DNA from 4 places in the Cytobacillus sp. IB215665 genome. Region 3 is predicted to be linked to each of the others. Evidence: riboswitches for the same ligand, from Rfam matches in the RefSeq annotation. Region 3 holds a riboswitch; each other region holds the start of a gene.
What was found. Region 3 has a riboswitch for S-adenosylmethionine ahead of metK (methionine adenosyltransferase). Riboswitches for the same ligand answer to the same signal wherever they lie in the genome.

Region 1 (3,188 bases), on a different contig from region 3:
TCCAATTACGAGAGCAGGTAAAGCGGCATTTGCTCCTCTAATTGTCCCAAGCATGAATTTTGTTAACGGAATTAATAAAATGATTAAAATAATGAATGGTATAGAACGAAAAATGTTTACAAAACTGCTGATGATTGTATTAACCAACTTATGTTCCAATAGGTTGTCCTTCGATGTTAAAAAAAGTAAGAGCCCTAATATAACACCAAAAACAAATGTTGCAATCACCGATGTCACAGTCATATATAAAGTTTCAAATGTTGCTTCCGACATTTTTTCCCAATTAACATTTACAAATAGTTGACTAACCATGCTGTATCACCTCCACTGCCACATGTTTTTCCTTTATATATGTGATCGAGCGGTTTATCTCTTCATCGGTTCCTGTCATATGAATAAACAATGTGCCATATGCACCGTGCTGTGTATGCGAGATCTTTCCTTGTATAATATTGATGCCAATTTTAAACTGGCGGATTAATTCTGCTATTAAAGGTTGTTCAGCATCATCCCCAACAAACAACAGCTTAATAACTTTACCTTCAGGGTAGCTTTCTAAAATATGCTCAATTGTTTCTGTCGCTTCTTCTGGTTCTGTAATTTGCTTAACAAACTTCTTAGTTATTGGAGCTTTCGGTTGCTGAAACACCGATAAAACTTCACCTTGTTCAACAATGCTGCCATTTTCCATTACAGCTACACGATGACATATTTTACGAATCACATGCATTTCATGAGTAATTAACACAATTGTGAGACCTAGCTTTTTATTAATATCCACAAGCAACTCAAGAATCGAGTCTGTTGTTTGTGGATCAAGTGCTGAGGTTGCTTCATCACATAATAATACCTTCGGGCGATTTGCTAAAGCACGAGCTATTCCAACTCGCTGCTTTTGGCCACCACTTAGTTGTGAAGGATACGCATTTTCTCTTCCCCCCAACCCTACTAGCTTGATTAGCTCATCCACCCTCTTCAATCGTTCTTTTTTTCGAATGCCAGCAATTTCTAATGGAAAGGATATATTCTCCCGTACAGTTCTTGACCAAAGCAAATTAAAATGCTGAAAGATCATACTAATTTCTTGTCGTGATTTACGTAACTCATCCCCTTTAATAGAGGTCATTTCATAATTATTGATCGTAATTGTTCCTTCTGTTGCTGCTTCAAGCTGGTTTAACAAACGAATGAGTGTACTTTTTCCTGCACCACTGTAACCAATAATGCCAAATATTTCACCCTTAGCAATATTCAAATTGACATTATCTACAGCAACTACTTCTCCTTCTTGAGATTGATATACTTTTTTTACCCCAGATAGTTTTATCAAAAGGCTCACCTACTTCCTTAATCATATTATTCATATATGTTTAGTATGTTTTATGTTGCAAACTAAACGATCTTCCATATTTTTGTTAGTATGGAGATATTAGCTCTTCTAGCAGCTAGACAATCGTTTTATCCATTATCATTGTTTTTTATAAAAGGCTCTTTTCGTATACTTTGTTAACTTCTTCATACGAAGAACAACAACAATCATTATGAAGACAGCATGTGTAAAAGATAAGATATTACGAATACAAAATGAATATATGTTTATATTTTTGTACGAACAGCAACATTTAATGCGTAATCAACCTAATAGAAAAGCTTAACAACAAAATTAAAAAGCCTTTCCGCACATGTGAGCAGAAAGGCTTAATTATATTCCTTTCTCTCATCTATCGAAGCATACGCTTCGTGTGAATTGGCACCATTTCAACTTCACCGTTGATGGTTGCCGGGCTTCATAGGGCACATCCCTCCACCTCTCTTGATAAGAGTATATATCAATGTTTTTTTATTCATTTTTATAATTACATTTCAAAATTAATCTCTTTTAAAAAGTACAATTGTGATTCTATCACGCTCATTTATATGTGTCAATGAATATCTTTATGGAATTTACAGCCAAAACACAAATCGATTCACCCTATATTATTTGCTTGAAGTTAGTCCTGTCGCAGTTTCTATTGCTTGCTCTAAGTCTTCTAATAGGTCGTCAATATTCTCAATTCCAACTGACAACCTTATTAAATCTTCTGTTACACCTGAAGATTTTAAGCCCTCGCTACTTAATTGTTGATGTGTTGTACTTGCCGGATGGATAATCAAGCTTTTAGCGTCACCTACGTTTGCTACATGCGACCATAGTTTCACATGATTAATTACTTTAGCACCTGCTTCTCTCCCTCCTTTTATGCCGAACACGACGATGGACCCACTACCTTTTGGTAAATATTTTTTAGCAAGTTCTTTTGCAGGATGATCTTTATGATCAGGATACAAAACCCACTCTACAGCCGGGTGTTTCGCTAAATATTCAACGACTTTCATAGCATTATTAACATGCTCTTTCATCCGTACATGTAATGTCTCTAGGCCAAGGTTAAATTGATAAGCATTAAACGGACTTAATGAGGCACCTAAATCTCTTAATAATTGCACCCTAGCTTTGACGATATATGCACTTTCTCCAAGTGCTTCTGCATATATAAGATTATTATAGCTTGGGTCAGGGGTAATAAAGTCTGGAAACTTCTCAGAATTCCAATTGAATTTGCCTCCATCAACGATTATTCCACCTAAAGTCGTTCCATTTCCTAAAAGCCACTTAGTAGCAGAATGAATGACAATGTCAGCACCAAAGTCAATCGGTCTACATAGATAAGGAGTAGCAAATGTATTATCAATGATTAGCGGAATTCCAGCTTCGTGAGCTATTGAAGCAACCTTCTCAATATCCAATACGTGTAAGCTTGGATTACCAATTGTTTCAGCAAATATCGCTTTTGTTTTCGAAGAAATTGCCTTTGCAAAATTTTCAGGTTTGGAAGGGTCAACGAAGTGAGTAGTTATACCATATTTCGGCAATGTATTAGCTAATAGATTATACGTTCCACCATATAAAGTAGATGCAGCAACAATTTCATCATTTGCTCCTGCTAGATTAAGAATTGCAGTCGTTATAGCAGCCATTCCACTTGATAATGCTAACCCACCAATTCCACCTTCTAACAATGCTACTCTTTCTTCTAAAACAGTTACAGTAGGGTTGTGTATTCTTGAGTATATATATCCTTCTTCTTGGAGTGAGAACAGATTAGCTGCATGGCTCGTATCCTTGAATCTGAATGCATTTGATTGAT
Region 2 (3,188 bases), on a different contig from region 3:
ACCCCTTCCTTAGCTGCTTTTAATGCTGATGTAAGATCATCTATGAGATCATCAGCATTCTCGATACCAATTGAGAATCTTAATAAGCGATTGCAAATTCCGTTTGCAACTCTTATTTCTTCAGGTATATCTGCATGTGTTTGTGTAGCTGGATAGGTGATGAAGCTTTCAACACCACCAAGGCTTTCAGCGAAAGTGATAAGGCGTAAGTTTTGTAAAAATGGATTAACCCATTTTTCATTTCGTATTTTAAACGACAACATGCCACCACGCTGTGGATAATAGATTTCTACAATATCTTCATGCGCTTTCAAAAATGAAGCAATTTTTTTTGCATTTTCTTCATGCTGTTTTAGACGTAAATGGAGAGTTTTCATTCCACGGATGAGTAACCATGAATCAAAAGGTGATAACACAGCACCAATTGCGTTATGGTAATTACCAAGTTGAGCAGATAGCTCATCTCCTTTTGAAACAATTAACCCTGCTAGCACATCGTTATGACCCCCCAAGTATTTTGTTGCGCTATGGATGACAATGTCTGCCCCTTGAGTTATAGGTTTTTGTAGCAGTGGAGTATAAAATGTATTGTCCACGATTAATAACAAATCATTTTCCTTTGCAACCTTTGCTGCAATTTTTAAGTCAACCTCTTGCATAAGTGGATTTGTTGGAGTTTCTATAAATAACGCTTTCGTATTGCTATTTATTAATTCTTCTATAGCATTTATGTTACTAAAATCAGCATAGTGAAAAGTAAAGCCATTTCTTCGAAAAGATTCTTCAAATAACCGGTATGTTCCTCCGTACAAATCATGTGTAACGATCAGCTCATCTCCCTGCTCAAAGAGAGCTAAAACTGTTTGAATCGCAGCCATACCTGAACTACAAGCAAAGCCTTGATCACCTTCCTCAAGCTGTGCTATTGCCTGTTCGACAATTTGTCGAGTTGGATTACCCGTTCGAATGTAATCATACCCTGTAGACTCACCTATACCTGTGTGACGGTAGGCTGTTGACAAATAGACAGGTGGATTGACCGTCCCAGTAATATTTTCACTTCTGTTTCCAATTTGGGCACATGCTGTTTCGATATTTATTTTCGTCATATAAATTCCTCCTCATTTCAATTGATTTTCTATACTTGTTTAAAGTGGTAAAGTTTTGTGGTAGTTTTAGAACGTTAAGTACGGACTTATAAATCTATAAAAGAGTAATAAAAAAAACCTTCTGATAAGAAGGCTTTGAGTTTAATCATCAGCTCTCCTTATCTTCCAAGCGAAAAGTATATACATTTCGCTTGCTGGATTTAGCACCTGACCATAAATATGGCTGGTTGCTGAGGTTTCAAAGGGCCAGTCCCTCCACCTCTCTTGATAAGATGAATTGTTTATTTATCTTAGTTTTTAAGACTCCTACCTCTAAAAGAAGGAGCTACCGGATCACGTGGGATACATTTACCACCTGATTCATTTTTAAGTTGAATGAGTTAATGTATTAAATATTGATTGCATATAAATTTACAATAGATTTGACTGTTTTGCAAGATATTTTTAGAATTTTTTTATAAGTTAAAAAATGGTATGATCAATATATACTATGTTCAACAAGGATAAAAACTACAGAAAATAATTAGGTAAATTGTATGCAGGTGGTGTGTTATATATGAAAACCTTTTTAATAAGGTTGACTACTTTTTCAGCTTTGTGGGGAGGGTTTCTCTATGTAGAAGTATCTCATTCAACAAGGTGGTACATATCCATTTTGGTTTGTGCTTTGTCGTTCGTCTGTTTCTTTTTCATCCCTATTGTTAAAAAAAAGATAATATTCTATTTTCTGCTTCTTTGCATGTTGTTTGTTTCGAGTGTTTTGTTTATTCAAGACGAAAATACATTTAGTAAATTACTATTTTTGTATATAACGATAGATGCTATTTCATTATTATCACAAAAGCAATATCAACTATTTTCAGTTGTTAGTGTCGGTTTAATGGGTATGCTGCTGATTTTTACTAATGCTATAAATATTGAATTAGTTGTTATACTCATATTTTGTTATTATTTGAGTATTTTGTTAAATAAAAAAATGACGGAGACCAATTATAAACAAGACATGTATGAGGAGCTTTTAGGTGAATATCGAAATCTAAAACGCATTAGTTTACGAAATGAACGGGCAGCTCGATTAGAAGAAAGAACAGGAATTGCTCGTGAGATTCATGATTCGGTCGGTCATAAATTAACAGCATTGCTTATGCAAATCGAAATACTTTCGATGAAAGAAAAACGACAGGAATATGGAATTTTGAAAGAACTTGTTCGTGAAAGTTTAGAAGAAACGAGGCATGCGGTTAAAACACTAAAAGATGAGGAATTTGAAGGTCTGTCGTCAGTGCTTCAATTAATTAGAAAGTTAGAATCAGAGAGTCATATACTCGTGCATTTTACGACAAAACAAGGAGCTTTATCTGTGAGCTTATCCAATCAACAAAGCGTTACTTTATATAGAGTTATACAAGAGGCACTAACAAATGCGATGCGTCATGCACAATCTCGTGAAGTATTTGTAACAATTGGTAAATCAGCTGTTGGAGATCTTTATTTTGAAGTGACGAATAAGATTTTTAAAACTGAATCTTTTACTATAGGATTTGGACTAAGTAACATGCGGAAACGTGTTGAAGAGCTAAATGGGGATATAAACTTCAATCAAACAGAGTCTCATTTTGTAGTTAAAGGATCATTTCCTGTATATGCAAAGGAGGTTATATAAATATGTATAACATTATTGTAGTAGAAGACCAGGCAATTGTTAGGCAGGGACTTGTCATGATGATTGAACAAGAAGACCAATTTCAAGTAGTGGCTCAAGCTGGAAATGGCCATGAGGCAATTGAACAATTGGAGAAGCATTTGGTTGACGTTGTTGTAATGGATATACGAATGCCCGAAATGAATGGTCTCGAAGCTACTAGAATAATTAAACAGCGATGGCCACAAGTAAAAATATTAATATTAACTACGTTTAATGATGATGAATACGCAATGCAAGCACTAAAAGACGGTGCAAATGGCTTTATGCTAAAGACAGCTGAACCAGCGAAACTCGTTAGTGCAATACATAGTAGCTTAAACGGTGGTATGACTATACATGACGAAGTAGCTGCTAAAGTGATGCCTCGGTTATTG
Region 3 (3,188 bases):
TTATCAGTACGTTCCCACGTAAGATCAACATCAGTACGTCCAAAATGTCCATATGCTGCTGTTTGCTTATAAATTGGACGTCGTAAATCAAGCATATTTATAATCCCAGCTGGACGTAAGTCAAAATTATTACGAATGAGGTCAACTAAAACTTCATCAGCAACCTTACCTGTTTCGAATGTATTTACTGAAATGGATACAGGCTGTGCGACCCCGATTGCATATGCTAACTGAACTTCCAACTTATCAGCTAAGCCAGCTGCCACCAAATTCTTTGCAACATAACGTGCAGCATATGCAGCTGATCGATCAACTTTTGTAGGATCCTTACCAGAGAATGCTCCCCCTCCGTGACGGGCATATCCTCCATACGTATCAACAATTATTTTGCGCCCTGTTAATCCGGCGTCTCCTTGTGGACCACCTATTACAAATCGACCTGTCGGATTTATAAAGTATTTTGTATCAGCATCAATCAATTCTTTAGGAACAACATGGCTTATAACATGCTCCTTAATGTTTCGTTGAATTTGTTCTAATGTGATCTCTGGGTGATGTTGAGTAGAAATTACAATCGTATCTATGCGAACTGGTTTATTATTTTCATCATACTCAACAGTTACTTGGGTCTTACCATCTGGTCGTAAATATGGAAGAATTTCTTCTTTTCTTACCTTTGTTAAGCGTTGTGCCAATTTATGAGCTAATGAGATTGGTAACGGCATTAATTCTTTTGTTTCATTACAAGCATATCCGAACATTAAGCCCTGGTCACCAGCTCCAATTGCATCTATCTCTTCATCTGTCATTGACCCTTCACGAGCTTCAAGTGCTTGATCGACACCCATTGCAATGTCAGGCGATTGCTCATCAATAGATGTTAATACCGCACAGGTTTCTGAATCAAAACCATATTTTGCACGTGTGTAGCCGATGGTCCGTACAGTTTCACGTACGATCTTAGGAATATCAACATACGTCGATGTAGTAATTTCCCCAGCAACCAAGGCCATCCCTGTTGTCACGGTCGTTTCGCATGCAACACGAGCGTTAGGGTCATTTGTTAAGATAGCATCAAGAATGGAATCTGATATTTGGTCACAAATTTTATCAGGGTGACCTTCAGTTACAGATTCAGAAGTAAATAAGTGACGTTTTTTTGTCATAGCTTTTCCTCCTTTATGAAGCAAACTACTTCATATAGTTATATTTTGAAACGGAACTCATTCCCATATTACTTTCCAAAATTTCAAACTTTTTACTGGAAATAAATAAAACCTCTCCTACAAATCATGAGGAAAGGTTTGACATACTCGATTCACGCCTTTCACTCTTATCGTTCAAGACAAGTGCCTTGCACCAGGTTAGCACCTTATCACAATTAAGAACAAAGCAGATTATTTTCTCATAATCTGAAAATATAGTGATGGTTGCTGGGCTTCATAGGGCCTGTCCCTCCACCAGCTCGGGATAAGAGAGTATCCGTTCAACACAATATATTAACGTAGTAAACAGTATCATGTCAACATAGTTAAGAGCTGAATTGTTCATTAAATTATCGTTATGTATCTTTTACAAAGAATGGTACGATTATGTTGAATCCAGTATAAAATAATTATAAATAGTATAGACTATTTGAGTTAATGTGTTATACTATTTTTAAGTTATGAATTGTTAACGACATTATTAAAACGTAAAGGAAGGTTTTGATCATGAATTCTGTTAGTGTATCATGCGAATTATCAAGTTTACTAGCTCGTAAAAATACATTACACAATTTATCCGTCCCTACTCTCGTTGAAAGTGTGTTAAATAGAAAAGAAGGCACTTTAACTTCTTCAGGTGCCATACTATCTACAACAGGAAAATATACTGGACGATCACCAAAAGATAAATATATTGTAGATGAGCCATCTACAAGAGGTAAAATAGATTGGGGAACAGTAAATCAGCCTATTTCACAGGAATCATTTGACAATCTCTATAATAAAGTACTCGATTATTTAGCTAACAAAGATGAAATTTATGTATTTAATGGGTTCGCAGGTGCTGATAAAAAATATCAACTTCCTATTCAAGTGATTAATGAATATGCATGGCACAATTTATTTGCACATCAGCTATTTATTCGTCCTACTGAGGAGGAATTACAATCGCATACCGCTGACTTCACTGTCATTTCTGCGCCAAATTTCAAAGCAGACCCTGCAATTGATGGAACAAGATCGGAAACATTTATTATTATTTCATTTGAAAAACGCACAGTGCTTATAGGTGGAACAGAGTATGCAGGTGAGATGAAAAAATCAATATTTTCTGTCATGAACTACCTTCTCCCTGAAAAAGAGATTTTATCCATGCATTGTTCAGCCAATATTGGTCAAGAAGGAGATGTCGCTTTATTCTTCGGGTTATCAGGAACGGGAAAAACAACCCTTTCAGCTGATGCGAACAGACGGTTAATAGGGGACGATGAACATGGATGGTCAGCAAATGGAGTGTTTAATATAGAGGGTGGCTGTTACGCCAAGTGTATAAACTTATCCCGAGAGAAGGAACCACAGATTTACGATGCGATTCGATTCGGTTCAGTACTAGAAAATGTCATCGTTGATGATTGCTCAAGAAACCCTGATTATGACAATTCTTCTCTAACAGAAAACACTCGAGCTGCTTACCCTATACAAGCAATCGATAATATCATTTTTCCTAGCATTGCAAGTCACCCTAATACGATCATTTTTTTAACAGCTGATGCTTTCGGTGTTTTACCTCCTATTAGTAAACTATCGAAGGAACAAGCAATGTACCATTTTCTAAGTGGGTATACGAGTAAGCTTGCTGGAACAGAGCGAGGAATCACTTCTCCACAAGCTACATTTTCAACTTGCTTTGGTTCACCATTCTTACCATTGCCAGCTACACGTTATGCAAAAATGTTAGGTGATAAGATTGATGAACATGGTGCTCAAGTATACCTTGTGAATACAGGCTGGACTGGTGGAGAATATGGTGTAGGTAACCGAATGAAACTTGAATTTACTCGTTCAATGGTACGTTCTGCTTTAGAAGGAGAATTAACCAATGTTGAAACAATAAAAGAAGGTATATTTGGTTTAGAAATACCATTACATGTTCCCGGTGTACCTGATGATGTACTACAGCCAATAAAAACATGGGCAAATCAA
Region 4 (3,188 bases), on a different contig from region 3:
TTTCACGACAAGCACTTTCATCTTCGAGCTGAATTTTGATTGCCTCACCAGTTAATATTGTGATTGCTTCATCAACTGTTGTCGCTTGTTTAATGGAATTAATGAGTCGGTCTAATGCCCAACTTAGATTAACAGCTGTTGGTCGAGAACTTACTAAATAGTTACGATCTTTGCCAAGCCTAGCTTTGAAATCTACTAGACTATGTATATGATAGCTTTGTGCAGCTAGCACTAATCCAAAAGCTGCCACGATGCCAATTGCAGGTGCACCTCTAACTTTTAGCGAAGCAATAGCATGATAAACGTCTTCTAGTGTAGTTAAATTTATAAAAATTGTATCAAGTGGTAGCTGTTGTTGGTCTAAAATTTTGATGAAATGGTCTTTCCATTCTACCGATAAAGGAAGAGTTGAGACTTGCCTCATCTTACAAATCTCCTTTCAGTATGTTGAATAACATCTTGAATTTCTGAAGTATTAGTAAGACTGTGGCGATTTACAATAAGTGTTCTACCGACTTGTAAAGCAGTCGACTTAACTTGAATCTTTCTCTCATGAGGAGTAATACGATCTAAATCCTCCACATGTGCTAAGCCAATCGTACGGCGAATAATTTCACATCCAGCAAAACCAATTGCGTCTGCATATGCTTGTGTTAAAATGTGCTCAACGAAACCTCCAACCTCAGTGAATGCCTCAATGCTATGGTTTTTCCATAGTTTAACAAAGGTTGTGGTGAAAGTGTCCCATGTACCTTCAATACAATTGTATAAGTAGCTTCTTTCATTATCTGGTCGAGATAAGATTTGTAAAATAAGGTTTGCGAAAAATAAGCCAATATCAAACCCTATAGGTCCACAGAAGGCAAATTCAGTGTCAATGATCTTAGTCTCTTCCTCATTGGCAATGATACTTCCAGTGTGCAAATCTCCATGAATAATACCATCACCTTGCGTTAAAAATATTTTTTTTAATTTTGCGACTTCAAGCTTTAAGAAAGAGTCATTCCAAATAGCTTGAATATTTTCTTGTAATTCTATTTCATAGTTGTTTGTGTCATGATTAAAGAAAGGGTCGGTAAATATGAGATCCTCTGTTATTCTGCATAGCTCGGGATTGACAAACTGTTTTTGTAATTGCTTTTTCTTTTCCGGTCCTAAAGCATAATCAGAAGTAAAAAATAATGTTGTTGCTAAAAAAGTACCGATATGGGTTGAGAGAGATGGATATAACTTGTTATTGATGAACCCTTTTCTCACGATGTCTAGATGAGATAAATCTTCCATCACAGTAATTGACAACTTGTCATCGGTATAGTAAACCTTTGGAATATACTCTGGACAATAGCTTGCAAAGGTAAGTAGCGCATGGCTTTCAATTGTTGCGCGCTTTAAAGTAAGCGGCCAGCTTTCACCAATAACTTTTGCATATGGTAATGCCTGCTTTATTATGATTCCTTTGTTGTTACGCTCATCGACTACTCGAAAGACAAGGTTTAAGTTTCCATCCCCAATTTCCTTACATGTTAACAATGATTGCTCATGAAAAAGTGTTAACCTTTGGGCTAAAGAAATTGCACTTTTTTCCGTTAGCGGTTGATAAGTACTTTGATTTGAACTCATAAATACCTCCAAAAAAGCGTTATTTTGTAAATGTTAACTAGAAAAAGCCTCTTTCTTATTAAACGAAAGAGGCTTGAAGAACGAACTTCTACCTCTTATCTTTCAGAAAGTCTTGCTTCCTGTTGGAATTAGCACCGTGCCTTTGAAGAACTTAGAAGTTCTGGCGTTAGCTTACACGCCCCATCCTCATGATGGTATTACGGTCGGTTGCTGGGCTTCATAGGGCCAAATCCCTCAGCCAACTCTTGATAAGAGACTAACTTATAAAATTTACGTGTGTAATTACGATCCATAAATTTGTTTGTTTGAAAAGTATCATAACAATATGTGATTTTCTTTGTCAATAACTTTTTCAAATGTTTAATAAATATGAAACTTAAGTGTAGTTTTAATAAATTAAATAAACTTATTTAAAATTGAAAATTTAATTGTCACTAATTGTTAAAGTATTAAACGATGTTATGAGCAGGATTTTACAATAAATAACACGAATGATATGAAGGAGAAAAAGAAGTCATAATTTAAATGAAAAATATTTCGAGGTGATAAAATGACCGTTTTTCAAGAAAAATGGGATGAATTAGCTAGCTTAAAAGATGAATTAGGTTCAAGAGATTGGTTTTATGCAACGAGTGGCAATCTCTCAATCAAAGCAAGTGATTCTCCGTTAACATTTCTCATTTCGGTAAGTGGAAAGGACAAACGGCAGCGTACAAAGGATGATTTTTTATTAGTAGATGAACAAGGACACCCTACGAGTAGTACCAAATTACATCCTTCAGCAGAAACTCCACTTCATCTCGCAGTGTATAAACAATCAAATGCAGTCTGTTGTATACACATACATACGGTAGATAATAATGTTATATCAGAACTATATGGAGATCAAGGACAAGTGACTTTTCATGGGCAAGAAATGATCAAAGCATTCGATGAATGGGAAGAAGATGCAGAAATTTCAATACCAATTATAAGAAATGATGCATATATCCAGTTGTTAGCAGATTCATTAAGTACTTACGTTACATCTGACAAAGGTGCTGTGCTCATAAGAAATCATGGTATTACAGTGTGGGGAAAAAGCGTATTTGAAGCAAAAAAATTACTAGAAGCCTACGAATTTTTGTTTAGTTACCACCTAAAACTACTACAATTAAAAAGAGATATTAAAATATTATCATAAGTATATTTAAATTGTTGAAACCTTTCACGTATATGTTCGTATAGATAGTAAAGGCTATTTTCATAAACTTTATTGCTATAGTCCCTATACTAGAAGAGAAAGATGGTTTTACTCAAATGTAAACCTTTTATAAAGGCTTTGTAAACTTTGTTCTATTTATAATAAATTAGTACCAATAAAAAAGTGTTTTTATATGTTTAGGCATCTGTGTTCTGAAGAAATGATGTTTATATTTATTCGTACGAAAAAACAACAACCTTTGCGAAAACATCCGTAGTAAAAGATTTGATGGAAGGTTTTTTTTCTTGCAATTTGCTATTTTTTTCTATAAAAAATGTGTTTTATATGTTGTGTTTCTTGTCGTAATTTAGACTATCATATATAA

Region 1: linked by a shared signal. The riboswitch ahead of SLH52_RS12305 (methionine ABC transporter ATP-binding protein) and the one ahead of metK (methionine adenosyltransferase) in region 3 are both predicted to bind S-adenosylmethionine.
Region 2: linked by a shared signal. The riboswitch ahead of SLH52_RS19155 (methionine biosynthesis PLP-dependent protein) and the one ahead of metK (methionine adenosyltransferase) in region 3 are both predicted to bind S-adenosylmethionine.
Region 4: linked by a shared signal. The riboswitch ahead of mtnK (S-methyl-5-thioribose kinase) and the one ahead of metK (methionine adenosyltransferase) in region 3 are both predicted to bind S-adenosylmethionine.

What each region holds. Positions count from the first base shown of each region.
Region 1 covers NZ_JAXBME010000009.1:8,815-12,002, forward strand. The annotation lists gene SLH52_RS12300 (methionine ABC transporter permease) at 1-312, opposite strand, end outside; gene SLH52_RS12305 (methionine ABC transporter ATP-binding protein) at 305-1,330, opposite strand; SAM riboswitch class I at 1,715-1,823, opposite strand; gene SLH52_RS12310 (O-acetylhomoserine aminocarboxypropyltransferase/cysteine synthase family protein) at 1,978-3,188, opposite strand, start outside.
Region 2 covers NZ_JAXBME010000019.1:72,506-75,693, reverse strand. The annotation lists gene SLH52_RS19155 (methionine biosynthesis PLP-dependent protein) at 1-1,109, opposite strand, end outside; SAM riboswitch class I at 1,265-1,383, opposite strand; gene SLH52_RS19150 (sensor histidine kinase) at 1,666-2,772, shown strand; gene SLH52_RS19145 (response regulator transcription factor) at 2,775-3,188, shown strand, end outside.
Region 3 covers NZ_JAXBME010000021.1:49,651-52,838, reverse strand. The annotation lists gene metK (methionine adenosyltransferase) at 1-1,166, opposite strand, end outside; SAM riboswitch class I at 1,331-1,477, opposite strand; gene pckA (phosphoenolpyruvate carboxykinase (ATP)) at 1,713-3,188, shown strand, end outside.
Region 4 covers NZ_JAXBME010000006.1:122,159-125,346, forward strand. The annotation lists gene mtnA (S-methyl-5-thioribose-1-phosphate isomerase) at 1-424, opposite strand, end outside; gene mtnK (S-methyl-5-thioribose kinase) at 421-1,620, opposite strand; SAM riboswitch class I at 1,713-1,875, opposite strand; gene SLH52_RS10425 (methylthioribulose 1-phosphate dehydratase) at 2,171-2,803, shown strand.